Regions from separate parts of the Pseudoalteromonas sp. 20-MNA-CIBAN-0454 genome, predicted to be linked through region 2. Evidence: predicted binding sites of a transcription regulator. Region 2 holds the regulator's gene; the other holds the start of a gene.
What was found. The regulator NrdR, encoded in region 2, represses ribonucleotide reductase genes. The targets are predictions, from matches to a motif close to AAACACNANATNTNGTGTTT.

Region 1: nrdA (class 1a ribonucleoside-diphosphate reductase subunit alpha) is a predicted target of NrdR. The motif match lies at 3,611-3,630, and genes of this name have one in related genera.

What each region holds. Positions count from the first base shown of each region.
Region 1 covers NZ_JBEOOB010000008.1:38,303-55,098, reverse strand. The annotation lists gene yfaE (class I ribonucleotide reductase maintenance protein YfaE) at 1-7, opposite strand, end outside; gene nrdB (class Ia ribonucleoside-diphosphate reductase subunit beta) at 7-1,137, opposite strand; gene nrdA (class 1a ribonucleoside-diphosphate reductase subunit alpha) at 1,205-3,487, opposite strand; gene AAEZ22_RS05600 (HAD family hydrolase) at 3,900-4,580, opposite strand; gene ubiG (bifunctional 2-polyprenyl-6-hydroxyphenol methylase/3-demethylubiquinol 3-O-methyltransferase UbiG) at 4,580-5,290, opposite strand; gene gyrA (DNA topoisomerase (ATP-hydrolyzing) subunit A) at 5,468-8,167, shown strand; gene serC (3-phosphoserine/phosphohydroxythreonine transaminase) at 8,492-9,574, shown strand; gene aroA (3-phosphoshikimate 1-carboxyvinyltransferase) at 9,574-10,851, shown strand; gene cmk ((d)CMP kinase) at 10,957-11,667, shown strand; gene rpsA (30S ribosomal protein S1) at 11,763-13,430, shown strand; gene ihfB (integration host factor subunit beta) at 13,494-13,781, shown strand; gene AAEZ22_RS05560 (lipopolysaccharide assembly protein LapA domain-containing protein) at 13,804-14,085, shown strand; gene lapB (lipopolysaccharide assembly protein LapB) at 14,088-15,224, shown strand; gene pyrF (orotidine-5'-phosphate decarboxylase) at 15,270-15,974, shown strand; gene AAEZ22_RS05545 (hypothetical protein) at 16,068-16,442, shown strand; gene AAEZ22_RS05540 (CvfB family protein) at 16,508-16,796, opposite strand, start outside.
Region 2 covers NZ_JBEOOB010000023.1:34,828-51,623, reverse strand. The annotation lists gene ribH (6,7-dimethyl-8-ribityllumazine synthase) at 1-394, opposite strand, end outside; gene ribBA (bifunctional 3,4-dihydroxy-2-butanone-4-phosphate synthase/GTP cyclohydrolase II) at 488-1,600, opposite strand; gene AAEZ22_RS12220 (riboflavin synthase) at 1,629-2,282, opposite strand; gene ribD (bifunctional diaminohydroxyphosphoribosylaminopyrimidine deaminase/5-amino-6-(5-phosphoribosylamino)uracil reductase RibD) at 2,287-3,435, opposite strand; gene nrdR (transcriptional regulator NrdR) at 3,438-3,887, opposite strand; gene glyA (serine hydroxymethyltransferase) at 3,992-5,248, opposite strand; gene thrC (threonine synthase) at 5,519-6,802, opposite strand; gene thrB (homoserine kinase) at 6,813-7,748, opposite strand; gene thrA (bifunctional aspartate kinase/homoserine dehydrogenase I) at 7,758-10,175, opposite strand; gene AAEZ22_RS12185 (response regulator) at 10,405-10,773, opposite strand; gene rdgC (recombination-associated protein RdgC) at 11,246-12,157, shown strand; gene AAEZ22_RS12175 (HDOD domain-containing protein) at 12,235-13,074, opposite strand; gene AAEZ22_RS12170 (DUF8614 domain-containing protein) at 13,358-15,052, shown strand; gene AAEZ22_RS12165 (protein tyrosine phosphatase family protein) at 15,194-15,727, opposite strand; gene AAEZ22_RS12160 (HIT domain-containing protein) at 15,753-16,151, opposite strand; gene AAEZ22_RS12155 (S9 family peptidase) at 16,263-16,796, shown strand, end outside.

The DNA.
Region 1 (16,796 bases), on a different contig from region 2:
CAGTCATTATAAATCAAAGTCACCAAATTCAGAGGCATCAACTTGCGAGTCTATTTGACCAACAAGGTAGGAGCTAATTTCAGCTTCTTGTGGTGCTACTTGCACGTTATCTGACACCAACCAAGAGTTTATCCATGGGATGGGATTACTGTTGTTTTTAAACTGTGCAGGAAAACCAATGGCTGTCATTCGAGCGTTGGTAATGTATTCAACGTACTGACATAAAATGTGTTTATTTAAGCCAATCATTGAGCCATCTTTGAATAAGTACTCGGCCCATTCTTTTTCTTGCTCTGCAGCGTCCACAAACATTTTAATTGCTTCGTCGCGGCACTGCGCGGCAACAATCGCCATTTCTGGATCGTCTTTACCGTCTTGCATAATATTTAAAATATGCTGAGTGCCAGATAAATGTAGCGCTTCATCGCGGGCAATAAGCTTGATTATTTTAGCGTTACCTTCCATCAATTCACGCTCAGCAAACGCAAACGAGCAGGCAAAGCTGACATAAAAACGAATCGCTTCTAAAATATTTACCGACATCATTGCCAGGTAAAGTTTCTTTTTCAGCTCAAATAAATTAACAACAACAGATTTACCGTTAATCTCGTGTTTGCCTTCACCGTATAAATTGTAAAGCGACACTGAGTTAATTAAATCATCGTAGTATTTTGTTACCGCATCGGCACGTTCACTAATTTTATCATTGCTAACTATGTCATCAAAAATAAGTTCAGGTGCTTGGGTAACATTACGAATAATATGCGTGTACGAGCGGCTATGAATCGTTTCACTAAACGCCCACGTTTCTATCCATGTTTCTAACTCTGGTAGCGATACAATAGGCAGTAGGGCCACGTTTGGTGAACGCCCTTGTACGCTATCAAGCAATGTTTGATATTTTAAGTTACTTAAAAATATATGCTTTTCATGATCAGGTAATGCTTGAAAGTCTAAGCGGTCTTTGCTTACGTCAACTTCTTCTGGGCGCCAAAAAAACGAAAGCTGCTTTTCAATTAGTTTTTCAAAAATAGGGTATTTTTGTTGATCATAACGAGATACGTTAACGGTTTGGCCAAAAAACATTGGCTCTTCCATTTGGTTATTATGTTTACGACTAAAGGTAGTATAAGACATGTTTATCACTCAAAAAACTATCAGAATAAAGCGGGCTTAGTGCCCGCTTAAAATAAAAACTCAAAAATTAAATTTTACACGCGCCGCCTGCGCAATCATCATCTTCAAGATCCGGTGTATCTTCTTGTGCATCAGATGCACCATCGCGGGTATTGTGATAGTACAAGGTTTTAACACCCAGTTTGTAGGCGCTAAGCAAATCTTTTAATAAGACTTTCATCGGTACGCGACCGCCTTCAAACTTACCAGGATCATAATTTGTATTGGCCGAAATAGACTGATCAATAAATTTTTGCATTATACCCACAAGTTGTAAGTAACCATCGTTTGAAGGAATATCCCACAGTAACTCGTAGTTATCTTTTAAACGTTCATATTCAGGTACAACTTGCTTTAAAATACCGTCTTTACTTGCTTTAACGCTAATATGACCACGTGGTGGCTCAATACCGTTTGTTGCGTTAGAAATTTGCGACGATGTTTCTGATGGCATTAGCGCACTTACTGTTGAGTTACGCATACCGTGCTCTTTAATGCTGGCACGTAATGCATCCCAATCAAGGTGTAGTGGCTCATCACAAATTTTGTCAAGATCTCGCTTGTACGTATCTGTTGGCATTATACCTTGAGAGTAGGTTGTTTCGTTAAACTTAGGACATGCACCACGCTCTTTAGCAAGCTCGTTTGATGCTTTCATTAAGTAGTATTGAATCGCTTCAAATGTTTTGTGCGTTAGTGCATTTGCGCTGCCATCTGAATAACGCTTACCGTTTTTAGCTAGGTAGTATGCGTAGTTAATTACGCCTATTCCTAGAGTACGACGACCCATAGTGGCATTTTTTGCAGCCGGTACTGGGTAGTCTTGAAAATCAAGTAAGTTATCTAAAGCGCGTACAGCAAGCTCAGCCAATTCTTCAAGTTCATCTAGTGACTCAATAGCCCCTAAGTTAAATGCAGAGAGTGTACATAGCGCAATTTCGCCTTCTTCGTCGTTTACGTTATCCAACGGCTTAGTTGGTAATGCAATTTCTAAACATAAATTAGATTGGCGAATAGGTGCCACTTTAGCAATGAACGGGCTGTGCGTATTACAGTGGTCAACGTTTTGTAAGTAAATACGACCGGTACTTGCACGTTCTTGCGCAAACATTGAGAACAGTTCAATAGCTTTAATGCGTTTTTTACGAATTGATTCGTCTTGTTCGTATTTTACATAAAGCGCGTCAAACTCGTCTTGGTCTTCAAAAAATGCATCGTAAAGGCCTGGCACATCAGAGGGGCTAAACAACGTAATGTAGTCGTCTTTAATTAAACGCGAGTACATTAGTTTATTAAACTGTACGCCGTAATCTAAATGACGCACGCGGTTGTCATCAACCCCGCGGTTATTTTTAAGTACTAACAGGTTTTCTACTTCTAAATGCCAAAGCGGGTAGAACAAGGTTGCTGCGCCGCCACGTACACCGCCTTGCGAACAGCTTTTAACCGCTGTTTGAAAGTGCTTATAAAAAGGAATACAACCCGTATGGTACGCTTCGCCATTGCGAATATGGCTACCCAGTGCACGAATGCGACCTGCGTTAATGCCAATGCCGGCACGTTGCGATACGTATTTAACAATTGCAGACGAGGTGGCGTTAATTGAATCAAGGCTGTCGCCACATTCAATTAATACACACGAGCTAAACTGGCGTGTTGGCGTACGAACACCTGCCATAATTGGCGTAGGCAGTGAAATTTTAAACAATGAAATCGCATCGTAAAAACGTTTTATATACGCAATACGTGTATCGCGAGGGTAGTCAGCAAATAAGCTAGCAGCGACTAAAATATATAAAAACTGCGCGCTTTCATAAATCTCACCGGTTACACGGTTTTGAACTAAGTATTTACCTTCAAGCTGTTTAACCGCAGCATAACTAAAGTTAAGGTCACGGCTGTGATCTAGGTATTCGTCTAATTCGTCAAGCTCTTGCTCGGTGTAATCTACCAGTAGGTGAGCGTCGTAGCGTTTGTCGCCAACCATTTTTGTTACATGATCAAATAAACGTGGTGGCTCAAATTGGCCATACGCTTTTTTACGTAAATGGAATACAGCTAAACGTGCTGACAAATACTGATAATCAGGAGATTCTTTTGAAATCTGATCGGCTGCAGCTTTAATGATGGTTTCGTGAATATCTTTAGTACGAATACCGTCGTAAAATTGAATGTGTGATTTTAATTCAACTTGCGAAACCGAAACGTTATTTAACCCTTCGGCGGCCCATTCAATAACGCGATGGATCTTGTCAAGATCAAGTGGCTCTTTACGGCCGTCACGTTTGCTTACAGATAACTGTTGGTTCATAGTTTTGCCTGTATTCCTTGGAAATTAAGTATTTTGACCAATGATTAATACTCCAAAATAACAGAGTATCTATTCATTTATTATTGTTTACACCAATTCAGGCGATTTTATTGAATAACATTTAGCCACAATATCTGGTGTTGTTCAAATTAGAGATCACAAGATAGTGTGGTCCGCGTTGTTTTGCAAGGGACAGAATTGCCCCTAATTGTGGATAACGTCGGGATAACACATTTGTGTTAGTAAGCATTAACCTTCGAACATTCGGTTAAGTTGAAATTTACAAAAATCAACTAAGGATCTACTAAATTTACGCTTTTTAAAAATATATTTTGACTGCTTTTTTTATCAGCAGGCTTTGTGTGAAAACTAACACAATCACAATATATAGTGTTTAATAATTAACATAGCACTATATATGGTTAAAACCTTCAATAGGGCTTTGCCAATTAAAATCGGCCTGCCAGCTCAAAACTTCGGTTAAGTTAGGCACGTAACCCCAAAGTGCGGTTGCGGTGTGCATACCTGCCGCTTTACCTGCTTGAATGTCACGCAAAGCATCGCCAATGTACAAGCAACGATTAGGCGCAACGCCCATTAGCTTGGCACAATGTAGTAAAGGTAAAGGCGAAGGTTTAGCTTCAGCTAAAGTATCGCCACTGATAACCACGCAGGCATTTTTTAAAGCAGGGATCGCGGCTACTAAAGGGGCGGTTAAAAATCCGGGTTTGTTAGTCATGATCCCCCATTTGATGTTTTTTCGCTCCAGTTCGATAAGTAGTGGCTCAATACCAGCAAAGCACGTGGTGTGTTTGGCTATGTTAGCCGCGTAGGCATCAATTAATTGCTTAACGAGTTGTGCTTGCGGTTGCTCACCCCATTTATCTTTAAAACCGACCTCTAACAAGGCTGCTGCGCCATTAGATGCAGCAGCGCGATATACCTCACGACTTACTGTATCTAATTGCTGGGAACGCAGTACGGTATTTAAAGCTGTACCTAAGTCATCAGCGGTATCGAGTAAAGTGCCATCTAAGTCAAATAAAAAAGCATCGTACTCTATAGTAGGTGACGTTGATTGAGAGCTAGCCATTACGCTAACTTCTCAAAATGCAGAATATAATTTACGCTTACGTCGGTATTAAGCGAGTACTGCTTAGATAATGGATTATAAGATAACCCAGCACTGGCGCGCACTTTTAAACCCGCTTGTTCAGCCCAGGCAATTAACTGTGCTGGTTTAATAAACTTTTTATGATCGTGAGTGCCTTCAGGCACCATTTTTAATAGCTTTTCTGCACCAATAATGGCGTATAAATAGGCTTTAGGGGTTTTATTAAGTGTTGAAAAAAACACATCAGCACCGGGTTTTGCAAGCTCTGCAACAGCATGAATAATAGAAGCCGGATCGGGTACATGCTCCAGCATTTCCATACAGGTTACTACATCAAAGCGAGCAGGGTGCTCGGATGCATATTGTTCAGCAGGTACTTTAATATACTCTACATGTACGCCTGTCTCTAGGCTGTGTAATTTGGCAACAGTTAAAGGCTCTTGGCCCATATCTATGCCGGTTACCTTTGCCCCCATGCGCGCCATGCTTTGGCTTAAAATACCGCCGCCACAACCTACGTCTAGTGTTTCTTTGTCAAATAGACCGCCAGTTTTATTGGCTATAAAGTCTAAACGTAAGGGGTTTATTTCGTGAAGCGGTTTAAATTCCCCGTCTAAATCCCACCACCGCTCTGCGATGGCCTCAAATTTTGCAATTTCTGCGTGATCTATATTTTGATGTTCGGTCATAAAATACTTCCTCGTCAATCTGGGGGCATTATATAGGGCTAAATTGGTAAATCGCAAAGTTTTGCGCCTGTAAATCTAAATAAATTGTGGTAGCATGTTTCTTTAGCAATAATAACAAATTCTCTTGATACCTAATAGTGGGTGTTTAAGAGCTGATACTGAAGGAATGTGATATCAATGACTGATCTCGCCCATGGCATTCTGCCAGTCAATATTGAAGACGAGTTAAAAAACTCCTACTTAGATTACGCAATGAGCGTAATTGTAGGACGTGCATTACCAGACGTGCGTGATGGCTTAAAACCTGTTCACCGCCGCGTTTTGTTTGCAATGAACGAGCTTAGTAATGATTGGAACAAGCCTTACAAAAAATCGGCACGTGTTGTCGGTGACGTAATCGGTAAATACCACCCACACGGCGATAGTGCTGTTTACGACACTATAGTACGTATGGCACAGCCATTCTCACTGCGTTATATGCTAGTAGATGGTCAAGGTAACTTCGGTTCGGTTGATGGTGATTCAGCAGCGGCAATGCGTTATACAGAAGTACGTATGGCAAAAATGTCGCATGAATTATTAGCCGATCTTGAAAAAGAAACGGTTGATTTCGTTCCTAACTACGACGGCACTGAGCAAATCCCTGACGTTTTACCAACCAGAGTTCCTAACTTATTAGTAAACGGTTCATCGGGTATTGCGGTAGGTATGGCAACAAACATTCCACCTCATAACTTAACTGAAGTGGTAAATGGCTGTTTAGCACTCATTCAAAACCCTGAATTATCTATTTTAGAGTTAATGGATTATATCCCGGGCCCAGATTTTCCAACTGCTGCAATTATCAACGGTAAAAAAGGCATAGAGCAAGCCTATTTAACTGGCCGTGGTAAAGTGTACATGCGTGCCCGCGCTGAAATAGAAGTAGATGAAAAAACGCATCGTGAAACTATCATTGTTCACGAAATACCTTATCAAGTTAACAAAGCGCGCCTAATTGAAAAAATTGCCGAGCTGGTTAAAGATAAAAAAATTGAAGGTATTAGTGCACTACGTGATGAATCAGATAAAGACGGTATGCGTATCGTTATTGAGATTAAACGTGGTGACGTAGGCGAAGTTATTTTAAATAATTTATATGCGCAAACGCAGTTACAAACTGTGTTTGGTATGAATATGGTTGCGTTAATTAACAACCAGCCTAAGTGCTTTAATTTAAAAGAAATGCTTGAAGAGTTTATTATTCACCGCCGTGAAGTAGTAACTCGTCGTACTGTTTTTGATTTACGCAAAGCGCGTGACCGTGCACATATGCTAGAAGGTTTAGCAATTGCACTGGCAAACATCGACCCAATTATTGAGCTTATTCGTAATTCACCAACACCTGCTGAAGCAAAAGTTGCTTTAACAGCGCGTTCGTGGGAATTAGGTAACGTAAAAGCCATGCTTGATAAAGCAGGCGAAGACAACGTTGCCCGCCCAGATTGGTTAGCTGCTGAGTTAGGTATTCGCGATGGTCAATACTTTATTTCTGAGCAACAAGCTCAAGCAATCCTAGATTTACGCTTACATAAGCTAACGGGTTTAGAACACGAAAAGATTCTAACTGAATACCAATCGTTATTAGATTTAATTGCTGAGCTTTTACATATTTTGGCAACACCAGAGCGTTTAATGGAAGTTATTCGCGATGAGTTAGTTGAAATTAAAGCGCAATATGGTGATGAGCGTCGTACTGAAATAAATGCCGCAGCACACGATATCAGCCTTGAAGATTTAATTACCGAAGAAAACGTAGTAGTAACGCTTTCTCACGAAGGTTATGTTAAGTATCAGGCTCTGTCTGATTACGAAGCGCAGCGTCGTGGTGGTAAAGGTAAATCGGCAACGAAGATGAAAGATGAAGATTTCATTGAACGTTTATTAGTTGCTAATACGCACGATACTATATTGTGTTTCTCAACGGCTGGTCGTTTATATTGGCTTAAAGTGTATCAGTTACCACTTGCAAGTCGTGCAGCGCGCGGCAAACCAATTGTTAACTTATTACCACTTGAGGCAGATGAACGTATTACCGCTATATTACCAGTACGCGAGTATGCAGAAGATAAATACATCTTTATGGCAACCGCATTTGGTACAGTGAAGAAAACACCACTAACGGCATACAGTCGTCAACGTGCAAGCGGTATTATTGCGGTTAACCTAAATGAAGGCGATAGCCTAATTGGTGTTGATGTTACCGATGGCAGCAACGAAATTATGTTGTTTACCGATGCGGGTAAAGTAGTACGCTTTAAAGAAGCAGAAGAAACAACGGTTGTTGATGAAAACGGTAACCCAGTACTAGACGAAGAAGGTAACCCTGAGATTCGCTTTAAAGGTGTTCGTCCTATGGGCCGTACAGCTACAGGTGTTCGTGGTATTAAAATGCCTGAAGGACAACGCGTAGTATCGTTAATTGTGCCTAAAACAGATGGTGCTATTTTAACCGTGACTGAAAACGGCTACGGTAAACGTACTTTACTTGAAGACTACCCAGCGAAGAGTCGTGCGACTCAAGGTGTAGTGTCTATTAAAGTAAGTGAGCGTAATGGTGCGGTTGTAGGTGCTGTACAAGTTGATGATAACGATGAAATAATGATTATTTCAAATCGTGGTACCTTAGTACGAACTCGCGTTAATGAAGTTTCTACGGTTGGACGTAACACGCAAGGTGTTATTTTGATCAGAACTATTGACGAAGAGCAAGTAGTTGGTTTACAACGTATAGAAGAGATTGAAGTTACCGAAAGTGACTTAATTGATATCGAAGACGTCGAAACAGTTGATACGGTTATTGATGAAGTAGCGGATGATAATCCTCCTTCAGAATAATTGAGATTAAAAAAGCGGCCTTGGCCGCTTTTTTTAATGGTGTTGAATAAAATTAATATTAATAATACTGCGCAATAAAATAATTTTTACACTAGCAAAAAGACTCAATTGCAAGACGTTAATTTATATATATAGTTGTTCTCAGTAATTGTTTTATATTGCTCTGTTTGCTGCATTAATGCAGCTTTATAGGTAATGAAGGCTTTAATACTATGAGTGAGGCTATAGCCCACTTAATGATCACAGCTTTAATTTAATGTGTATAACCTGATTGAATGGTAATCGGGTGTATAATTTTTTAATTACTGGAATGAGGAAAAGGTAATGAGTAAGTATAATTTTTGTGCGGGGCCGGCCATGTTACCGCCAGCAGTAATGAAAAAAGCACAACAAGAATTTATAGATTGGCAAGGTTTGGGTGTATCGGTGATGGAAATGAGTCACCGTAGTAAAGAGTTTTTAGCGCTCACTAAAAAATGTGAAGCGAGCCTGCGTCGTTTAATGAATATTAGCGATGAATTTGAAGTGCTGTTTATGCATGGTGGCGGTCGCGGTCAATTTAGTGCTGTGCCATTAAATTTACATCAGGAAAATAAATCAGCGGTTTACTGCGAAAACGGCGTATGGTCAAAAAGTGCAACGGATGAAGCAAATAAGTTTACCCAAACTACTGCTATCGATGTCCGTAACGATACCGATGGTCAATTTTCGATTAAAGCAGTGGCTGACTGGCAGTTGCCTGCAGATGCGTCGTACATTCACTATTGCCCTAACGAAACCGTTGATGGCTTAGAGATTTTTGATGTACCGAGTCATCCAACAGCGCCAATTATTGCAGATATGTCGTCAACTATTTTATCGCGTGAAATTGACGTTAATCAATTTGATTTAATTTACGCTGGCGCACAAAAAAATATAGGTCCTTCGGGCATTGCAATCGTTATCGTACGTAAAACATTACTAGCACGTGAAGGGCTTCCTAAACCAGGTATTTTAGATTATGCACTAGAGGCCAAGCAGGGCAGTATGTTTAATACGCCACCAACATTTGCATGGTATTTAGCGGCTGAAGTATTCCAATGGCTTGAGCAAAATGGTGGTGTAAAAGCCATGGAAGCACAAAATATTGCAAAAGCTGAACTACTTTATAATTTTATCGATAATTCTGATTTTTATTCTAATAAAGTAGCTAAGCATAGTCGCTCGCGTATGAACGTCCCTTTTTGGTTAAATGATGAAAGCTTAAACAGTAAGTTTGTTGCTCAATCAAACGAAGCAGGCTTGCTAGCACTCGAAGGCCATAGAATTGTAGGTGGAATGCGCGCCAGTATTTACAACGCAATGCCACTTGAGGGCGTGCAAGCGCTTGTTGATTTTATGGCTGCTTTTGCAAAGGAAAATAGCTAATGGAACAATTACGCTTAGAACCTATTTCGCGTGTTAATGGCAGCGTCACTCTGCCGGGTTCAAAAAGCTTATCAAACCGTATATTGTTATTAGCGGCATTAGCAAATGGCACTACTGTTGTTGAAAACTTACTTGATAGCGACGATATACGCCATATGTTGGGCGCGTTACAATTATTAGGTGTTAACGTTAGTTTAAACCAAGAGCGAACAGTTGCTACAGTACAAGGTGTTGGTGGGGTATTTAAAACCCCAAGAGAGCCTTTGTTTTTAGGTAATGCAGGCACAGCTTACCGTCCTTTAACCGCTGTACTTGCTGCGGTTGCAGGTGAGTACGAACTGATTGGCGAGCCACGCATGGAAGAGCGCCCAATAGGGCATTTAGTCGATGCGCTGCAAGCACTTGGCGGTGATATTACTTACAGCAAAAATAAAGATTACCCACCGCTTAAAATTATAGGTGGGCAAATTAACGGTGGTGAAGTTGCAATTGACGGCAGTATATCAAGTCAATTTTTAACTGCATTACTAATGGCTGCACCACTGTTTAATGGTGATACCAAAATAACGATTAAAGGCACTTTAGTATCTAAACCCTACATTGATATTACCCTTGATGTAATGGCACGCTTTGGAATAGAAGTTGAGCATAGTAATTATGCAACTTTTACCGTAAAAGGTGGTCAACAGTACCAGTCACTTGAACGTATTATGGTTGAAGGCGATGCGTCTTCTGCATCTTACTTTGTAGCTGCAGCTGCAATTGCCGGTGGCGAAATTGAAATTAAAGGGGTTGGTGCTAAATCGGTGCAAGGCGATATTGGCTTTGCTAAAGTAATGGAACAAGTGGGCGCTAAAATAGATTGGTATGATGAGCGTTTAGTTGTTCGTAAAGGCCAATTAAACGGTGTTGATATTGACGCAAATGCCATACCTGATGCAGCAATGACATTAGCCACTGTGGCTCTGTTCGCTAAAGGGCCAACGGCTATTCGTAATATTTATAATTGGCGCGTAAAAGAAACCGATCGACTACACGCTATGGCAACTGAGCTCAGAAAAGTGGGCGCAGAAGTTGTAGAAGGGCACGATTTTATAGAAATCACTCCCCCGAAACACTTTAACGATGTAGCAATTGATACTTACGATGACCATCGCATTGCCATGTGTTTTGCTATGGTTGCCGTAGGTGGAAAGCCAATCACGATTAATGATCCTAAGTGTACTTATAAAACATTTCCGACATTTTTCAATGTATTAGCATCAGTTAGTGAGTAGGTTTTTGATGTTAATTAATAAAAAGTTACACACTAATAGCGATCTATTTAAATAACTGACGTATAATATTGCGGTTTACTTAGGTGTGCATTGTAGGAGGTTTAAATGCAGGCGTTATTAATGCCCGTGATCACCGTAGATGGCCCAAGTGGTTCAGGTAAAGGAACTGTTTGTCGCTTGTTAGCCGAAAAGTTGGGATGGGATGTACTTGATAGTGGCGCAATTTACCGCGTTTTATCTCTAGCGGCACTTCACCATCAAATCGCATTAGATAACGAAGATGCATTAGTTCCCTTAGCTGCTAACTTAGATGTGCAGTTTTTGGTAGATAGTCAAACTAATGCAGCAAAGGTTGTTTTAGAAGGTGAGGATGTAACCACTACAATCCGTAACGAAGAAGTAGGGGCTGCAGCATCAAAAGTAGCAGCACTACCTCGCGTACGCGAAGCGTTATTACGTCGCCAACGCGCATTTAGAACTGAACGAGGTCTAATTGCTGATGGTCGTGATATGGGTACTGTGGTTTTTAAAGATGCACCGCTAAAAATATTTTTAACCGCCAGTGCACAAGAACGCGCCAAACGACGTTTTGTTGAGTTGAATGCTCGCGGTCTTAATGTTACACTGAGTGGTCTATTAAAAGACATTCAAGAGCGTGATGATCGCGATATGAATCGTGCCGTTGCGCCACTTGTGCCTGCAGAGGATGCTATTGAGCTTGATACTAGCGAGCTTAATGCACAGCAAGTATATGATAAGGTATTAACTTTATTGGATACGGCTATCTCTGAAGGTCGGCTTCCTAAACGAAGCTAAACACATTTTATGCACCAGCAGGATGCCAGTGCTATTTTAACAACCCCATGCAGCATGGTTGCTTATTGGTATAATATATAGAGACGTATATTCGTATGTCAGAAAATTTTGCGCAGTTATTTGAAGAAAGCTTAAAGGGTTTTGAAGCAGAGCAAGGCTCTATCGTTAAAGGTACAGTAATCTCAATCGAGAACAACATTGTACTTGTAGATGCTGGTCTTAAATCAGAAAGTGCTATCCCTGCTGAGCAGTTCAAAAATGCTGCTGGTGAACTTGAAGTTGCTGTTGGCGACGAAGTAGATGTTGCACTAGATGCAATTGAAGACGGTTTCGGTGAAACTATCCTTTCTCGTGAGAAAGCGAAGCGTCACGAAGCGTGGATCCGTCTTGAGAAAGCATGTGAAGAGCAAGAAACTGTTACTGGTGTTATCAACGGTAAAGTTAAAGGCGGTTTCACAGTTGAAGTTGATTCAATCCGTGCTTTCCTACCTGGTTCACTTGTTGATGTTCGTCCAGTACGTGACACAACTCACCTTGAAGGCAAAGAGCTTGAATTTAAAGTAATCAAGCTTGATCAAAAACGTAACAACGTTGTTGTTTCACGTCGTGCAGTTATCGAATCTGAAAACTCACAAGAACGTGAAGAGCTTCTTGCTAACCTTGTTGAAGGCCAAGAAGTTAAAGGTATCGTTAAGAACCTTACTGACTACGGTGCATTCGTTGACCTTGGTGGTGTTGATGGTCTACTACACATTACTGATATGGCGTGGAAGCGTGTTAAGCACCCTTCAGAAATCGTTAATGTTGGCGACGAAATCGCAGTTAAAGTTCTTAAATTCGACAAAGATAAAACTCGTGTATCTCTAGGCCTTAAACAGCTTGGCGAAGATCCATGGGCAGCTATCGCTGGTCGTTACCCAGAAGGTTCTAAACTTTCTGGTCGTGTTACTAACCTTACAGATTACGGCTGTTTCGTGGAAATCGAAGAAGGCGTTGAAGGTTTAGTTCACGTTTCTGAAATGGATTGGACTAACAAGAACATCCATCCTTCAAAAGTTGTTAGCCTTGGCGACAGCGTTGAAGTTATGGTTCTTGAAATCGACGAAGAACGTCGTCGTATTTCTCTTGGTCTTAAGCAATGTATTGCTAATCCTTGGCAGGAATTTGCTCGTCTACAAAACAAAGGCGACCAAGTTACTGGTAAGATCAAATCAATCACTGACTTCGGTATCTTTATCGGTCTTGACGGTGGTATTGATGGTCTTGTACACCTTTCAGACATTTCTTGGAATACACCTGGCGAAGACGCTGTACGTGAATTCAAGAAAGGCGACGAAATCACTGCTATCGTATTGCAAGTTGACCCAGAGCGCGAACGTATCTCTCTAGGTGTTAAGCAAATCGAAGCTGACCCATTCAATAACTACCTTGATGCAAACAAAAAAGGTGCTATTGTTAAAGGTAAAGTGACTGAAGTTGATGCTAAAGGCGCAACTATTGAACTTATCGAAGGCGTTGAAGGTTACATCCGTGTAGCTGATATCGCTCAAGAGCGCGTTGAAGATGCAACTACTGTTGTTTCTGTAGGCGACGAAATTGAAGTTAAATATGTTGGTGTTGATCGCAAGAACCGCACTTTAAGCTTATCTGTTAAAGCTCTTTTCGAAGCTGAAGAGAAAGAAGTAATAGAAAAGCTTAAGAAAGACGAGCCAGTGTTTGAAAACGCAATGGCTGCTGCTTTCGCAAATGCACAAAAAGACTAATTAATCAGTCTTTAATTGGAAGGGCAGTTTATGCCCTTCCATTATTTCTTTTAAGGAAATGCTATGACTAAGTCAGAACTGATAGAAACACTTGCACAGCAACACGCACACGTTCCAGTGAAAGATGTTGAAAATGCAGTAAAAGAAATTCTTGAACAAATGGCCGGCTCATTATCTTCTTCAGATCGTATTGAGATCAGAGGTTTTGGTAGTTTTTCTTTGCATTATCGCGCTCCACGTACCGGTCGTAACCCTAAGACTGGCGAAACAGTAGAGCTAGATGGTAAACATGTACCACATTTTAAACCAGGTAAAGAATTACGTGATCGTGTAAACGAAAGCATTGCCTAGTTAACTTATTGGAGTAGGGTACTTGTTTAAGGTATTAAAAATTATTCTGGTTGCACTTTGCTTGATAAGTGCATTTGTATTGGGTTCTCAAAATCCACAATTAGTACAAATAAACTATATTATAGCCAGCAATACATTGCCTTTAGCCGTTATAATAAGTATTTGCTTTTTATTAGGTGTTGTAATTGGTTGTTTTGTAAGCTTTAAATTATTTTCACAACTTAAGTGGCAAAATTATCGTTTAAAAAAACAGTTAGCACCTGAACAAAGTAAAAAAAAGCCTGCTGCTGATAAAGACTCATAATTATGATTGAGCTGTTATTTTTACTACTTCCTGTGGCTGCCGGTTACGGCTGGATAATGGGAAAAAACAGTGCTAAAAATCAAGCTCATCAATTTAATCGGCAGATCACCTCTGAATATAGTAAAGGCTTAAAGTTTTTACTCGACAGGGAAGAAGATCAAGGCCTTGAACATTTAATTAATTTACTAGAAGTTGCAGCTGACTCGGTTGAACATTATTCAACGCTTGCAACTATGTTTCGCCGCAGAGGCGAGCTAGACCGCGCAATAAAAATTCACGAACTCCTTTTAAAACACCCAAGCCTTAATGAGCAACAAGCTGCTGCTAGTCGTTTAGAATTAGCAGAAGATTATGTTATGGCTGGGCTATTAGATAGTGCCGAAGAGCATTTAGTTTGGCTTGTTAAAATGGACCACAGTGAAGCATTAGATCCTATTATCACTCTATATTCGCAAACCCGAGAGTGGCAAAAAGGGATTAATATGTTTGAAGCGCATAGTGAATTATTTTCAAAAGAACAACACTTTAAAGCCATAGCTAACTTTTACTGTGAGCTGGCGTTAAGTGATAATAACCCCTCATTAATGCGCAAAGCCATTAGTTTGAATCATAAAGCGATACGTCCTTTATATGAACTTGGTTTGTCTGCATATACTAAAGAAGACTACGTAAAGGCAATTTACTATTGGCGCGAATTAATTTGCCAATTTACATTTTTTGCTCCTTTATTTGTCGATAAATTAGCACATTGTTATAAGCATCTAAATTTAACTCATCAATTTCATCAGCTGATCAGTGAGTTACTCGACAAAGGTGGCGTGCTAATAAAAATACAACATTGCCAAGCTTTGTTAGAGCAAGGTAATACAGAGCAAGCTTTTGAGTTTTTAACTGATAGCTTAAAGCGCCAACCAACCATACGCGGGTTTAGTTTTTTATTACAACTAATGGGCGCTCAAGATAAAAATACTAAAGAGGTGCTCGACCAAATAGATAAACTGGTCACTTCTTATATTGCCACCAAACCAGACTTTCAATGTCAGCATTGTGGCTTTACTAGTTATACAATTTATTGGAATTGTCCTTCTTGTAAGCATTGGGAAACTACTGTACCAAGCAAGGGCTTAGACGGATTTTAATCTTTTAGTTTTCAAATAACACTTTCGCTATAAAGTAGGATAGTTATGCCTTTCGAAAAATCAAAAAAAATTCTTATTGCACTCGATTACGATGATCAGCAAGCCGCTTTAGACTTTGTAAAACAGCTATCACCCGATTCATGTCGCCTTAAAGTAGGTAAAGAAATGTTTACTTACTTTGGCCCTGCATTTGTAAAAGAGTTAATTGATTTAGGTTTTGATGTATTTTTAGATTTAAAATTTCATGATATTCCTAACACAGTGGCAAAAGCAGTGACTGCGGCGGCAAAAATGGGTGTATGGATGGTTAATGTGCATGCAAGTGGTGGCTTTGAGATGATGAGCAAAGCTAAACAAGCACTAGCTCCATTTGGCGATAAAGCACCATTATTAATTGCTGTTACCGTGCTAACGAGTATGGATGAGACAGAGTTAAAGCGTTTAGGCGTAGAAAAAACACCACAAGAGCAAGTTATTTATTTAGCGAAGTTGGCAAAAGAAGCAGGACTTGATGGTGTTGTTTGCTCTGCTCAAGAAGCACAACAATTAAAAGCAGAGTTAGGCGCAGGCTTTAAGCTAGTAACGCCTGGTATTCGCCCAGTAGGGAGTGATGCTGGCGATCAAAAACGCATTATGACTCCTAAACAAGCTATAGATGCAGGCAGCGATTACTTGGTGATCGGACGTCCAATTACTCAAGCAGACAATCCTGTTGCTGTTTTGGCAGATGTTAATAAATCTATAGAATAATTTAACAAAAGTTCAGACTTTATTGCCAGAACCCTTGCGAGATGTTTGTTTTATGTTACATTAATAAAATCAAAATGCAGTAAGGGTTTTATTTTGAGACTAATGTTAGGTTCTATAGTGATTATTGTTGCTGGATTTTCAGTAAACAAATATGTTTTTTCTAGTAAAGTGTATGATGGAGTAACGACAGTTACGGATATTGTTGCTATATATCCCGTAAATATATTCGATTTTAAACAAACAATGCAAAATTACGCTTATCACCTTTGTTATAAAAATGAGGATAGATTAAGTCAACAGCATGTAACTTCACACGAATGTGTAGATAGCCATGATAGCCTTAAACGAGATTGTGAAGATAAAGTATTTCGTTTAGCGCCATTAAATTTGCAAAATAAAGAAGAAGTGCTCAATTACGCTAAGCAATATACACAATGTACTTTGCCGTATAAATATATTATTGGGTAGTGAAAGGTTAGTTATAAGCGCTAAGTGCAGCACTTAGGCTACACTCAACGCATAATAATAAATTGTTATTTTAAGCGAATGGATTTCGCTTCAATTTCTATTAATCCTAGTTTAAATAATCCACCAATTGCCTTTTTATAATTAGCTTTACTGGTCGAAAATATTTTCTTAATTGTTTCAGGATCAGACTTATCACCTAAAGCAATAACGCCACCTTCCTCTTTTAGCTTTTCCATTATAACATCGCCAAGATTACTAACTTTAGCCATACCTGGTTTTTCTAATACAACGTCAATTTTGCCATCTTCACGCACTTTTTGAATAAAGCCTTTTAGTTTTTGCCCTACAAATAAG
Region 2 (16,796 bases):
TGGTGCCAGCACGCTCAATTGCTTGTTCAATGCTTTCTGTGGTTAATACGCCAAATGCAACCGGTATATCATACTCAAGTGATACTTGCGCAAGACCTTTGTTTGATTCGCCAGCAACTAGGTCAAAGTGTGGAGTACCACCTCTGATCACTACGCCTAATGCGATGATTGCATCATACTGTTTTTTTGCCGCAATACGTTTCGCTGCTAAAGGTAATTCAACCGCGCCAGGTACATAAACTACGGTAATATCGTCATCCGATACACCACCTGTGCGTTTTAATTCATCAATAGCGCCTGCTAATAAGCTACTACCAATAAAGTCATTAAAGCGAGAAATGACAATGGCAAATTTTTTGCCCGGAGCGTACTTACTACCTTCAATAATTTTCATTTGATAACCTTAAAAATAAGTTTGAGCGATTTCGATTGCGCAAAAATTGCAGCGCATCATACCATAAAAATAAAATAATAGCCTAGCGTCTAATTACTGCGGCTCTATGTAGTCAACAACTTCTAAATGAAACCCTGAAAGTGCATGATACTTTTTAGGGCGACTCATTAAGCGCATTTGTTTAATGCCTAAATCGGCTAAAATTTGTGAACCCACGCCTACAGTACGAGACGTACCTGTAAATTTATTCGGTGTTACATCTTCACCCGAATCTTCGGCTGCAAACGCCTTTACGGTTGCCTCAAGCTCTGCGGTACTTTCTTGTTTGCCTAAAATAACTAATACACCATTGTGCTTAGCTATATAAGCCATTGCGTCAGACACGCCCCAGCTACGCTCAGAGTTTCTATCTGAGAGTAAAATATCGTTAAAGGTGCTTTGTAAATGCACTCGCACTACGGTTGGCGCTTGTTGTTTTATTTCGCCTTTTACTAATGCGTAATGTAGCTGTCCGTCAATGGTGTCTTTGTAGGTTACTAAATCAAACTCACCGTGCTCGGTAGGTAACTTACACTTTGCCACTTGCTCTATCGTGGTTTCGTTTAAGTTACGGTATTCAATTAAATCAGCTATGGTGCCAATTTTAATATCGTGCTGTTTAGAAAACACTTCTAAGTCAGGACGGCGCGCCATAGTGCCATCTGCATTGAGTATTTCAACAATAACCGATGAAGGCTCAAGCCCTGCTAAACGGGCTAAGTCGCAGCCTGCTTCAGTGTGCCCTGCACGCGTTAAAACACCGCCAGGTTGTGCCATTATAGGAAAAATATGCCCAGGCTGTACTATATCGCTAGGCACTGCGCCTTTAGCTATAGCGGCCTGTACTGTACGTGCTCTATCTGCTGCCGAAATACCTGTAGTAACGCCTTTTGAAGCTTCTATCGACATTGTAAAATTAGTTGAAAACGCAGCACCGTTATTTTTTACCATAAGCGGTAAATCAAGTTGCTCGCATCGCTGTTGCGTCATAGTTAAACAAATTAAACCACGGCCATGCGTGGCCATAAAATTAATAGCTTCTGCACTAATATGCTCGGCGGCAATAATTAAATCGCCTTCATTTTCCCTGTCTTCATCGTCCATTAAAATAACCATTTTACCGGCTTTAATGTCTGCGATAATTTCTTCTGCGCTGTGTAAGTTCATAATTCACTCTTATTAGTTGTTAGTTGCGTTACTTAATAAAGCCCGCTTTTGCGAGTAAGCTCATTGAAATATCAGCGCCCGTAGGCTGCTCTGCGCCTTTTATAAGCCGCTCTAAATAACGCGCAATTTGGTCGACTTCCAAATTAACTTGGGTGCCCACTTTAAAATTAGCTATCGTAGTTTGCTCGCTAGTATGGGGCACAATCGTTAATTTAAATTTATTACCTTCTACTGCGTTCACTGTTAGGCTAATACCATCAATACATACAGAACCTTTATACGGTATGTATTTCATTAGGTTTTCATCTGTGGTTAGCCAATATTCTGTAGCACGTGCATTTGGCGTAATGGCGGTAATTGTAGCAATGCCATCAACATGGCCAGACACTAAATGCCCACCTAAACGCGAAACCGGTTGCATGGCTTTTTCAAGATTAACTGTTTGCCCTAATGTGTAATGAGCAAAACCAGTTAAATCTATCGTTTCATTCGATAAGTCGGCACTAAAACCATCGGCATGTTTATCAACAACAGTTAAACACACACCATTAGTGGCAATACTATCTCCTAACTTAACATCACTCATATCAAGGTCAGGGCTTTGTACACGAATAGCTAAATCGCCTTGTTTTTTTTGTAATAAAGCAATTTTGCCTGTGGCTTCTATTATCCCAGTAAACATAGCATTACTCTTTTGTTTCAAGTGGTTTTAATGAGCTTTTTACTGCGCTAATACGTAAATCATCACCTATACGCGTACACTCATTAAAAGTTAAATCAATCGTATTTTGCATACTGATCAACTCAGGAAAATTAACTAAACTCTTGCCATCACTCCCAATTAATTTAGGCGCTAGATAAAAAATAAATTCATCTATTAAATCCAGTTCAACCATTTTACCCGCAAGGGTTGCTCCAACCTCTAGCCACACAGTATTAAATTGCAGCTTTGCGAGCTTTTTTAAAACCGCGGTTAAATCAACTTTCGAATTACTAGCAGTTACTACTATATGCTTTACAAAATGCGGCCAATGTTGCGATTTATCAACCTTGGTAGTAAAAATTATTATTTCACTTTCAATAGCAAATAAAGCAAGATTTGGGGTTAAACGATTTTGCGAGTCAATAATAACACGCACAGGTTGGCGAAGCGGTAACTGTGTAGGTAATGCCTGCGGTAATTCATTTTTACGCACATTTAATTTAGCGTCATCTACTAACACTGTGTCGGCACCGGTTAAAATAGCGCAACTTTGTGCACGATATAACTGTACGTCTTGGCGTGCTGCTGCGCCTGTTATCCACTTACTTTGGCCATTATTAAGCGCTGTTTTACCATCAATACTGGCGGCCATTTTACACGTTACATAGGGCAGGCCATGCTCCATGCGTTTAAAAAAGCCTAAATTAAGCGCCCTAGCCTGTGCTTCAAGTAACCCATACGCAACCTCAATACCAGCGTCGCTAAGTATTTTCAGCCCCTTACCAGCCACTTGTGGATTGCTATCGACCATAGCGGCAATTACTTTTACTACACCGGCGGCTTTTAAACCTTCTGCGCACGGTGGTGTACGACCATAATGGCTACATGGCTCAAGCGTAACATAAGCAGTTGCGCCTTTTGCTTTACTGCCAGCCATAGCAAGTGCATTTACTTCTGCATGCCCTTGTCCGGCAAGCTGATGAAATCCCTCGCCTACTATTTCATTGTTTTTAACTAATACACAACCTACGTTTGGATTAGGCGTGGTAGTAAACCGGCCTTTTTTAGCCAGTTCTATAGCACGTGCCATATACATTTCGTCATCTTGGTTAAAAACACAGTCGCTTTGCATACTTACTCCCCTAAACGGGCAATTTCTTCGCCAAATTCGCGAATATCTTCAAACGAGCGATACACCGAGGCAAAGCGCACATAAGCTACTTTATCGAGCTTTTTAAGCGCTTCCATAATGCACTCTCCCACTAAATGGCTCGAAACCTCTCGCTCACCGGTTGCGCGTAATTGCGACTTTATTATATTAACTACTTCTTCTACTTGTTCGGTACTTACGGGGCGTTTTTCCAGTGCGCGGTTTAAACCATTTAACAATTTATCTTCGTTAAAGGGTTCGCGGCTGCCATCTTGTTTTATTACCCGTGGCATAACCAGTTCTGCGCCCTCAAACGTAGTAAAACGCTCATGGCAGTCATTGCATTCACGACGACGACGCACTTGGTGACCACCGCCAACCAGGCGAGAGTCAATAACTTTGGTATCTTTTGCGGTACAAAATGGGCAATGCATAGCTAGGTACTTCCGTTTTAAAAAACAAAAAAGGCCGCTTTAAAGCGGCCTTTATCTTAGCAAAAAACTAAGCGATTGTGATCTAAATTACTGTTTTACTTTTATTAAGCGTAAACAGGTAGTTTTGCACAAATTGCTTTTACTTTTTCTCTTACTTGCGCCTGTACTGATTCATCATTGATGTTATCTAGTACGTCACAGATCCAGCCAGCAAGCTCTTTAGATTCTGCTTCTTTAAAACCACGACGAGTGATTGCAGGTGAACCAATACGTAGGCCAGATGTTACAAACGGTGAACGTGGATCGTTAGGCACTGAGTTTTTGTTAACTGTAATATGAGCGTTACCCAAAGCAGCATCAGCATCTTTACCGGTAATATCTTTATTGATTAAATCAAGTAAGAATAAGTGGTTTTCAGTTTTGTCAGATACAATTTTGTAGCCACGTTCCTGCATAACAGCAACCATAGCTTGTGCATTTTTAACAACTTGTGTTTGGTATACTTTAAATTCTGGTTGTAGGGCTTCTTTAAATGCCACAGCTTTAGCAGCAATAACATGACATAAAGGACCGCCTTGGCCACCAGGGAAAACAGCACTGTTAAGCTTTTTGTAAATAGCTTCGTCGCCACATGCCGAAATAATTAAACCACCACGAGGGCCTGCTAAGGTTTTATGTGTAGTTGTAGTAACAACATGTGCGTGAGGAACTGGGCTTGGGTAAATACCCGCCGCAATTAAACCAGCAACGTGCGCCATATCTACAAAAAAGTAAGCGCCAATTTTATCAGCAATTTCACGTAATTTAGCCCAATCAACAATACCTGAGTATGCTGAGAAGCCACCAATAATCATTTTTGGTTTGTGCTCAAGCGCTAGCGCTTCAACCTGTGCGTAATCAATTTCGCCTGTAGTTTCATCTAGGCCATACTGAATTGCATTATAAAGCTTACCTGAAAAGTTTACGTGTGAACCATGCGTTAAATGGCCGCCATGAGCTAAGCTCATACCTAGTACGGTATCACCGGCGTTTAACAATGCTAAAAAAACGGCCGCATTTGCTTGCGAACCAGCATGTGGTTGTACGTTTGCATAGTCAGAACCAAATAGTTCGTTAGCACGGTCAATCGCTAATTGCTCAACAACGTCTACATGCTCACAACCGCCATAGTAACGTTTGCCCGGATAACCTTCTGCGTATTTATTAGTTAACTGTGAACCCTGTGCTTCTAGTACGCGTGGGCTACAGTAGTTTTCAGAAGCGATTAATTCAATGTGATCTTCTTGGCGCGCAGTTTCTTTTGCAATTGCGTCAAATAACTCTGGGTCAAAATCTGAAATATTCATGCTACGTTCTAACATTGGGGTCTCCTGGGGCAAGGTGTATGGTATTTTTTAGAGGCTTTATTGTACGCTTAAAACGACTATTTGCCTACGCTCTTAAGTTGAGGATATTTAAACAGGGATTGAATTTATTTCACAGGCTTTTTAAGATGATATTTTTTAATCATTACATAATAAATTAAAATATATATTAATTATTATATTTACATAGCTAATGAAAGTATTAACACCCACACTAAAATATACCTATAAAAAAGCGACCAAGGCCGCTTTAATTAGATCTTACTTTTAACTTAATTTCCTAAGTATTTCAGTACGTAAGGCATCATAATCAGCATTTATATCATTAGCTAAACATGGCTTGGCTAATGCATCTGCAAGTGGTTTTGGCATAGCTAGTTCAATGTTTAAAATACCTTCAACACTGTCTTTAAATTTAGCTGGATGAGCCGTTGCTAAAAAGATTCCGGCAGCGCCAGGAGCGCGATTTTCAACAAGTCCTTGGTATGCAATAGCGGTATGCGGCTCAGCAACATAATCTGTTTGTTGAATATTTTTCATCACTGTTTGCGTATCTTGCTCGTTTACGCTAGTTGAATAAAAATTATCGTAGCTAAACCAATTGTTGTCGAGCATAGATTGCACTCGTGGCCAGTTATTTGGCTTGCTTACATCCATTGCATTTGAAAGTGATTCAAGTGTCGCGTTTGGCGTCCAGTTTTTATCCAGCATAAAGCGCGGTACTGTATCGTTTTGATTAGTAGTTGCACTAAGTTTGCCAACAGGCAAACCAATAACAGCACCTATCATTGCCGCGCACACATTACCAAAGTTACCACTTGGAACCGAAATATGCGCAGTAGCCCGTTTTGCTTTTGGTAATTGTGCAATTGCCTCAAAGTAATAACAAACTTGTGCCACTAAGCGACTAATATTAATAGAGTTAGCAGAGTTAAGCCCCAGTGTAGATTTAACTTCTTCATCTAAAAAGGCATTTTTAACTAACTCTTGGCAATCATCAAAGCTGCCTTCAACCGCATAACAATGAATGTTGCCACCCAATGTGGTAAAGAGCTTTTGCTGCGCCAGTGAAATTTTGCCTTTAGGGTATAAAATGACCACGTCGATATTAGGCTTATTATAAAACGCATGTGCAACCGCCGCGCCAGTATCGCCCGACGTTGCAGTTAAAATAGTCACTTTATCGCCTTGATTAAACTGCGCTAAACACTCTGCCATAAAGCGAGCACCAAAATCTTTAAACGCTAAGGTAGGCCCATGAAACAATTCTAAGCAATAAGTGTTCTCTGCCACTTCCACCAGCTTAACCGGAAAGTTAAATGCATTTTTAACCATATGTGCAACGGTATCTGCTGGTAATTCATCGCCAATTAAATGCGAGAGTATTTTACTACTACGGGTTACAAAATCCATATCAAGTAGTGCATCAACATCCGTTAGTGGTGTTAATGACTCGGGAAAAAATACCCCTTGATTACGCCCTAAACCCGTTTTTACTGCCTCAACAAACGACACTTGTTGCGAACTATCTTTTAAATTATGTAATTGCATAACTACTATCCTATAAAACTGTTAATTGACGTGTGCCGTCGTTATCTAATTTACAAATATGGCAAAAACCTTGCTCGTTTATGTAGTTACTTTCAAGCCACTGCGCGCACTGCTGTGCAGCTTTTAATGTTTTACACACAGTAAATAATGTTGGCCCTGCACCAGAAATACTAACAATTTCGGCGCCTAGCGCTGGCAAACTCGCTTTTGCTTCACTAAAACCTGTTATAAGTGGCGCACGGTATGGCTCGGCTATATGGTCTTGCATAATACTTAATGCATCATCAAAGCGATGCATTAACAATAAACTACTAAAGGCAGATAAACGCTGCGCAAATTCTACACCTGCGTGCATGCTCAACTCTTTTGGTAAAACTGAGCGTGCTTTTGCTGTATTAAGTGAAAAACCAGGAAACGCAGCAACGTAATACCAGTTTTCATCAACTGGTAAAGCAATTGATTTATTAGGAATTAAATCGCCAGTTAGCTGCAGGCCACCTAAATAACATGGCGTGATGTTATCGTAATGACGACCACCACTAACAACTGCCTCAAAGTCGGCCATTAACTCAATAAGTTCAACTTGGCTAAGCTTGGTTCCGGCAAATTTATCTAGGGCAGTAAAGGTTGCTACCACCGAACACGCACTTGATCCTAACCCTGAACCTATGGGCAAGTTCTTTTTCAGCTCCAACTTTACACTTGGCATATTAGGCGCTACATGCGCTCTAAAATGCACTAAACATTGATACGCTAAGTTTTCACTGGCATCACTTGGTAGCTTATGCGCGTATTCGCCAGAGCAAATAAACTCATCGCTCGATGCGGCACTAACAACGGCTACATCGCCTAATAAACTGCCGTCAATAGGTGCAAGAGCTGCGCCTAATGCGTCAAAACCAACGGCAAAATTACCAATAGATGCGGGAGCATATACTTCAATCATTGTTTGCTCCTAGCGCGATAACGTTTTTAAAATATCAGCAAATACACCAGCGGCTGTTACTGCCGAGCCTGCGCCATAGCCTCGTATAACAAATGGGCGTGGCTGATAATACTGACTTAAAATTGCTAATGCGTTTTCGCCATCACGAATATCGTAAAGTGCATGCTTTGCATCAACGGCTTCTATACCTACCTTACAGTGACCTTGCTTAATTGTGCCTACGTAACGCAGTACTTTACCCTCTGCGGCAGCACTTGCTATTCGGTCGTTAAAACCTGCGTTTAGGCTAGGGAGCTTTTCCATAAACGTATTTACATCATCGCCTTGTGCAAAACCGTGCGGTAATACCGACTCTACTTCAATGTCGCTTAGCTCTAGTGGCATGCCAGATTCGCGGGCAATAATTAATAGTTTTCGTGCTACGTCTGTCCCCGATAAGTCATCACGCGGATCAGGTTCAGTAAAGCCACTTTCTTTAGCTTTAATTGTTGCCTCAGACAGTGACAAGCCATCTTGCAGCGCACCAAACATGTACGATAGCGAGCCTGATAAAATACCGCTAAATTCTAGTAACTCGTCCCCTGCACCAAATAACGATTTTAAGTTATCAAGTACCGGTAAACCGGCTCCTACATTGGTTTCGTATAAAAACTTACGGCCATTTTTTTGCGTTGCTGCAATTAAGTCTTGATAGTAAGCATACGAGCTTGTATTGGCCTTTTTATTTGCGGCTACGACATGGAAACCGGCATTTAAAAAGTCTACGTATTGCGCCGATAACGCATCTGACGAAGTACAATCAACTAATACTGGGTTTATTAAATGATTTTGCTGTACAAATTGTTCAACTAGTTTTAAATCAAAAGCCTGCTCTGATGCGCCAAGCTTTTGCTGCCAGTCATCAAAGGCAATACCTTCACTGTCTAAGTGTAGCTGGCGAGAGTTAGCAACCCCATAAAGCTTAAGTTTAATATTGCGTTTTTCAAGCCAAGCTTGTTGACGCTCTAATTGCTCAATAAGCTCTTGACCTACTAAACCACACCCTAATAAAAACACGTCAATTGATGGAATATGGGTAAAGAAATTCTCATGACAAACCTTTACAGCGCCATTACAACGTTCACCATCGATCACGGCCGAAATAGAACTTTCGGTAGAGTCTTGGGCTATAGCTACAATATTTACTTGTGCTTGAGCAAGTGATGCAAAAAACTTAGCCGCTAAACCTTTGTGCGCACGCATATTATCGCCCACCAAAGTAACAATAGCTAAGTTACGCTTTACTTGTATTGGTTCAATTAAACCTGCTTGAGACTCTAATTTAAATGCGGTTTGCAGCGCTTCAAGTGCCAGCGCTAAATCGACCTCATGAACACAAAAACTAATACTGAACTCACACGATGACTGGGTAATTAAAACAATCGACACATTATCAAGGGCAAGGGCATTAAATACTTTAGATGCCATCCCTACTTTACCTTTCATGCCCGGGCCCGACACGGTAAGCATTGCTAAATCTTGTAAACTTGATAGTGCTTTTACTGGCTCAGATGAAACGCTCTCGTTACTAATAAGTGAGCCTTGTGCATTGGGGTTACGCGTGTTTTTAATTTCGCACGGTACACCCGCTTTAGCGCAGGGTAAAATTGTTTTAGGGTGTAATACTTTTGCACCAAAGTAAGAAAGCTCCATCGCTTCTTTATAAGATAAAAAATCAACTTTAGTGGCGGTTTTTATATAACGCGGATCAGCACTGTAAACACCATCTACATCAGTCCAAATTTGGCAAACATCGGCTTCTAAACAAGCTGCCGCAATTGCCGCAGAATAATCTGAGCCATTTCGGCCCAAAGTGGTTAGTTCGCCTTGCTCATTACTGGCAGTAAAACCGGGCATAATATAAATAGTTGCTGGTTGTTCTTTTAATACGGCTTGAAAGCGCACTTTACTGGCAACTAAGTCTGCCTCTGCATCTATGTAACCACCGGTTGATACTATGCAATTGGTCGCTTCAAGGTACTGCGCGTTTAAATCACCGAGTAAGCATTGCATTAACGACACACTAACGCGCTCACCAAAGCTAATAATAAAAGCACGTACTTGCTCAGGGCAGCATTTAATCAGTGATACACCATCAAGTTTATTTTTAAGCTCGGTAAAATTTGGCCAGTTTTCAATTTCACCATAGCCTTGCTCTACTGCTTTTTTTAACTCGTCACATCGATTTACCAGTGCTTGCCACAAGTGACTAAAGTCTTCACCCTGCTCAGCCGCTGAGGCTAATGCAACTAATGAATCTGTCATGCCACCGGGGGCTGAAAGCACTAATAACATTTCATCTTTTAATTGTGCTTTTGCCAGCACGGCAACCATCTCTAAACAAGCAAAGTCGGCAAGCGATGATCCGCCAAATTTTAAAACGCGCATTTTTTATGTTTCCTCATTCCATAAAACGAAAAAAGGCCTGGGTTCTAAGTGAACACAGGCCTTTAAATTTGTTGCACCGACCTATGCCACTATCCAGTTAGGATGATGGTTGTAATAATAATGGTCGCTGCAAGACTAAATGTTTTCATAGCTTAAGACTGCCTTAACACAGGCTATACTGTCAACCCTCATTAAGAAGATAAAACAGTCTTTTTTTTCATCTTAACTTCTAGTAAATGCCAAATTTATGCAAAATATTATTAAGTATTATTTTGCCAACTGGCTTTTCGATAAACCCTATAACACCTAATTGTGCTACGCGCTGCTGCATTTGCTGTTGAATATCTGCCGAAATGACTAATACAAAACACTCCATTTTTTCTGCTTTAATATGCTCCAACACCTGCACACCATCGAGTATCGGCATAGTTAAATCGAGGCAAACTAAATCAAAATGTTGTTCTTTCAATAACGCTAACGCATCTACTCCATTTATCGCTTGGCGTATATCGGCGGTTATACAGTCATTTAAGCAACGTATCACTTGTTTGCGGGCTACTGCTGAATCGTCACAAACTAAAATAGAAAAGTTCATCATGAAAACCAGTTACTAAGGCGATGCATTAAAGCCAGCATAAAAACAACCTCTCGTTCAGCCAAACTTAAAAGCCGAAAAACTTCAAAAATATCGAGCTTCACTATAACTGAATTAATGTAAAATACACTAGGGCGTATTAATTTTTCAAAATTGAAATTTATTCAACCAAGAGTTATTTATATTTGGCCTAGCCTGCGCATTATCAAACCCACCATTAAACTATAGTGTAATGCAAAAAGCTAAGCGCTAAATACATATGCGCCTTAGTTTTAAACGGCCTGTATAAAAGTGTAGCAACTTATTGCGCAACAAGTGCGCAGCGACAGCAAGCAAGATTACACATACTCAATTATGACTGCGCTCCTTAAAACAACTTGCTATTTTTTAAATATGCCACAATAAAATCAGCCATTTCGAGATACTGATTTTATTGCTATGATTGTGCAAATTTTTCAAATGGATCTGTATTCCTATGTGGTTTAGTAACCTTATATGTTATCGCTTTAAACAAGATGTTTCGTATACACAAGAAGATTTTGACAAAGCATTAGAGCAAGACTTATTTCGTCCATGTACGGGCCAAGAGCTGGCTACATTTGGCTGGACAAAAGCGTTTGGGAAACACGGCGAAACTTTATCGCATTTTTCACAAAAAAGTATTTTAGTTTGCGCTAAGCGCGAAGAAAAAGTATTACCTGCATCGGTTATAAATGAGCTAGTTGCAGAAAAAGTCGATTTAATTGAAGCTGAAGAAAATCGCCCAGTTAAAAAGAAAGAAAAAGACGAATTAAAAGAAAACATTTTACATACACTGCTACCACAAGCATTTAAAAAGTCGAGCTTACAGTTTGCATTTATTGACCAAGAAAACGGCTGGGTTGTGGTTAATAGCGGCAGTTTTAACAAAGCCGAAGAGTTACTCGCACTTTTGCGTAAATCGTTAGGCACACTGCCTGTAGTACCTGCATTTGCCAATTACGACCTAGATGTATTTTTAACCGACTGGTTAACTAACTTCAGCACGCCTGAAGGTTTTGCAATAGGCTCAGATGCAGAGTTAGAAGAAGCAGATGACAGTGGTGCGCAAGTTAAGCTTAAAGGCCACGACCTATCGTGCGACGAAGTTAAATCGCACCTTGAAACCGGTAAACGTGTTACTAAGCTTGCACTTGATTGGCAAGAACGTGTTAAGTTTATGCTGCAAAACGACGGTTCTATTAAGCGTTTAAGCTACAGCGATACCTTAAAAGAAGAAAATGCTGATATTCCAAAAGAAGACATGGCAGTAAAACTCGATGCTGACTTTATTTTAGCTTCAGAAGAAATTAAACAGCTACTTGAAGAGCTAACTCAAGGCTTAGGCAATATAGACGACTTAGCTTAAGCGCTAACCCTTGCTAAGTTAAGCCAAAAAAAGCACGATTTAATCGTGCTTTTTTTACACTTACTACTTAATTACTATTAGCAAAACATCTCTTTTATATCGTCAACCATAGCGTGATACTCATCGCTGGTGAAAAGCTGCATAGAAGGAATAATTCCTTTGTTAATATAAACCTGTAGCGCGGCCGACTTATCTGACACTTGTAGCGTGCCCTCTAAAATTGCACCAATCCTAATAAAATCAATATAGCTTACCTGCTCAGGGCGATGACTGGCATCAGCCCAGTTTTGCGCCACATCAACAAATTCATCAGGAAACTCCCACGCTTTCATTATAGAGCCACCAATTTTACCACTGAGCTTTTGAATTGCATGGGCTAAAAAGCTAGGATTAGCAAATACCTCAGGATGGCGTTCGGCTTCGGTTAAAATGGGTAATACACCAATATTATAAATTAATGATGCCAAGGTAATCGAATCTCTATTTAAAGAGTTTTGCTTATTATTCTTTAAGTAAAATTCCATTAATGCAATTGAGTGACTCGCTACTATTAACGTTTTTTGCCACGCTTTGCCCATGTAACCTTTAATTAGCTCGTTGTTAGATACAAACAATTGCTCCATTGCCATAGCCGTTGCAATATTTTTAATTTGTCGTAAGCCTATGCGAGTAACTGCTTGATGTAAGTTAGATACCTTAACTGAGCGCCCCATAATTGCACTGTTAGCTACTTTAATCATACGGGCTGTTAGTGCTGGATCATGTGCAATCACATCGGCCATTTGCATCAAGTTTACGTCATTATTATCAGCAGCTTGGCGCACTTTAATTGCTACTTCAGGTAAAGTAGGCAGCACCAAAGTGTCGTTATTTATTCTATCAATCAAAATTGTTAACAATGCATTTTCAGTAGACATAACATCCCTATGATTAGTTATTTATAAGCTAAAACAAGCCTTATATTGTTGTTATTATATGCTTTAGTATTACTTAACTTATAGTTAAAGCTAACAAAACTACATAAATTTATTTTTTATTTACTATTTAACATCAGTTAATTACACCTCTAACGCCTAAAACTTGCTATTTACCACGGTGTTTTGCTTTAATGCAGTCACTATAAGGCAGTATTTTTAAGATAGTAAGCGCCTTAGCGAACTGCATACAAATAATAAATCTTACTTTTAAATAGGCAAAATAATGAATTTAAATAAAATTAGCCAAGCAATTATGCTCTCCGGCATCGTTTTTCTTAGTGCTTGTTCAGAGCAAGCCCCTTCTTCTAGTAATAAAACGGCTGTTAAAACAGAGCAAGTAAAGCCAGTAGGTCCAACACTTATAAATACCGATAAACAACGTTTAGACATTTACACTGACTTTAGCTTACAAACTGATTTATCACATTTAAGTGATAACCAAAAAGCTATGGTGGCAAAGCTTATAGATGCTTCAATAATTATGGATGATTTATTTTGGCAGCAAGCGTTTGGTGAAAATAAAGAGTCATTTTTAGCTAAACTAGCTGATGACAAAGTGCGTAAATTTGCCGACATAAACTACGGTCCATGGGATCGTTTAAACGGCGATAAAGTGTTTTTATCAAGCTATAAAGAAAAAGCAACTGGTGCACAGTTTTACCCTGCAGATATAACTAAAGAAGAGTTAAATAAAGCTGATCTTGCAGATAAAAATGGGCTTTACTCTATTATTAAACGTGATGAGCAAGGTAACCTTTACAGCGTGCCATACTCTAAAGAGTACGCAACCGAGCTTTTAGAGGCTGCTAACTTGCTACGTGAAGCAAGTAAACTAGCAGACGATAAAGAGTTTGCTAACTACTTAAACCTTCGTGCAGACGCGCTACTAAACGATGACTTTCAAGCGTCTGATTTTGCGTGGATGGATATGAAAAATAACCCAGTAGATGTGGTTATTGGTCCAATTGAAACTTATGAAGACCAATTGTTTGGTTACCGTGCTGCTTATGAGTCTTATGTATTAATTAAAGATTTAGCATGGAGCGAACGCCTGGCTAAATTTGCTGCCTTTTTACCTGAGCTACAAAAAGGCTTACCGGTTGATGATAAATACAAACAAGAAGTTCCGGGATCAGACGCCGACCTAAATGCCTACGACGTTGTTTACTATGCAGGGCACTCAAATGCGGGCAGTAAAACCATTGCAATAAACTTACCAAACGACGAGCAAGTACAGCTTGAAAAAGGCACGCGCCGTTTACAACTTAAAAATGCCATGCGCGCTAAGTTTGACAAAATTTTAGTACCAATTGCAGAACAACTTATTGTGCCTGAGCAACGTAAGCATATTACCTTTGATGCTTTTTTTGCTAATACTATGTTCCATGAAGTAGCTCATGGCTTAGGCATTAAAAATACCCTTACTGGTAAGGGAACTGTGCGCCAATCATTACAAGAACACGCCAGTGCGCTAGAGGAAGGTAAAGCCGATATTTTAGGTTTATACATGATTGAGCAACTACTTAAAAAAGGCGAAATTACTGAAGGTACACTAGAGGATTACTACACCACCTTTATGGCTGGTATATTCCGCTCAGTACGTTTTGGTGCATCTAGCGCTCATGGTAAAGCGAATATGATCCGCTTTAACTTTTTTGCTCAAGAAGGTGCTTTTTCTAAAAATGAAGCCGGTTTATACCGTGTAAATATGGAAAAAATGAGCCATGCTATGGCTAAATTATCGCGCTTAATTTTAACCATTCAAGGTGATGGCGACTATCAAAAAGTAGATCAGCTTATTGCTACGCACGGTAATATTAAAGCAGAGCTAGCAGAGGATTTAGAAAAGCTAAGCCAAGCTAATATTCCGGTTGATGTTACTTTTAAACAAGGCAAAGCAGTGTTGGGCCTTAAATAGTTTATAGCCTGTTTACTACCTAAAATAGCCTAGTAAATAAAAACTAAAAAAGCGTTACAGCTCAAAACTGTAACGCTTTTTTATTGAGTTAAAAGTGCTCGGTGTCGTTATTTAAGCTAAACGCTAATTATTTAGTAATAATTACTTAGCAGTAATAACGCTGCGCACTACAGGCTCTAAACTACTCATTCCCCAATGCTTTCCCTTTGCTAGGGCCGATTCAATATCAAGCCCTTCTGCATGAGCAGAAATAGCCATTAAAGCCCCTACTCTATTGCTACTAGCACAATGTAACAGCACAGGTTCGCCGTTTAGTTCTGCCATTATTTTAGCCAGCTTTTGTGCGTTTTCAACGCTAACATCTTGCGCGCCAGCAATTGGCAATGCGTGATACTGCATCCCTAACGAAGCCACCAACTGGGCTTCATCCCAGTCTTGCTCGTTTTCGCCACGTAAATTAATTACGTGCTTTACTCCAGCATTAGCGAGTTGTTTAAGCTGCTCGCTCGTTGGTTGTGCCGCAGACAACGTTTGATTTTCGTGAATAACTAAATTACGCACATCGCTAGTTTTAACTGCTGTAATATTAATAGACTGCTCTTTTGCAAACGCTGCGCCTGTAGTTAATAGCGCAGTGATAAATAATGCATTGGCAAACAACTTAATATGTCTCATCTTGGCTCTCTATAAGGTTTTAGAATTAAAAGTGGGCTTTTATTTTTGCTATTTTCTCGTCTTCATATGGCACTGCCGGGTGTTTACCCCATACTGGCGCAGGCCAAGCGGCATCGCTAGTAAAACGCGCAATATGATGAATATGTAATTGCGGCACCATATTACCAAGCGCCGCCACGTTTAATTTATCGGGATTAAATACCCGCATTAATAAATGACTCAATTTTGCCGACTCGCGCAAATAAGTAACTTGCTCATCCTCGCTTAAGTCAATTATCTCTTTTAAACCGGCTTTTTTTGGCACCAAAATAAACCAGGGGTACTGGCTATCGTTCAATAGTAATACTTTACACAGCGGCCAATCGGCAAGCTCTATACAATCGCGCTTAAGCTCTGGGGCTAGTTCAAATGTGGGGTGGGTCATCATAGTGTCCTACTTTGTCTTTAATAATTACCACTTTATAGCATTTAGTTGCAGTTGCACACGCTTGGCTTTACCATTCTAAGCAATATTTATTAAAGCGAAGGCAACCCTGTGCTAAAAAAAATAAAACATCTTTCACTGGCCATCCCTCTGCTAGCAAGTGCTGTTAGCGTACAAGCAAAACCACTCTCGCTAGAGCGTATTTTTGACGACCCGAGTTTATCGGGTAAATCTCCTGTGCAATTAAAGTTTTCGCCCGATGGCAATCGCGTTACTTATTTACAAGGCAAAAGTGACGACTATAACCGCTACGACTTATGGGAATATAACTTAAAAGATAACACCAACCGTATGCTGGTCGATTCGGCTAAGTTATTCTCGGGCCCAGAGAACCTCTCTGACGAAGAGAAAGCACGCCGCGAGCGCCAGCGTATTTTTGGCCAAGGTATTCTTGAATATAAGTGGTCTAAAGATGGTAAAGCGTTATTGTTCCCACTTAACGGCGATTTGTATTACTACGAACTAGCAGCAAATAAAAGTAAAAAACTCACCAATACCGAGGCATTTGAAACCGATGCTCGCTTTTCGCCAAAAGGTAATTTTGTATCTTTTATTCGCGAGCAAAACCTGTACGCTTTAGCGCTC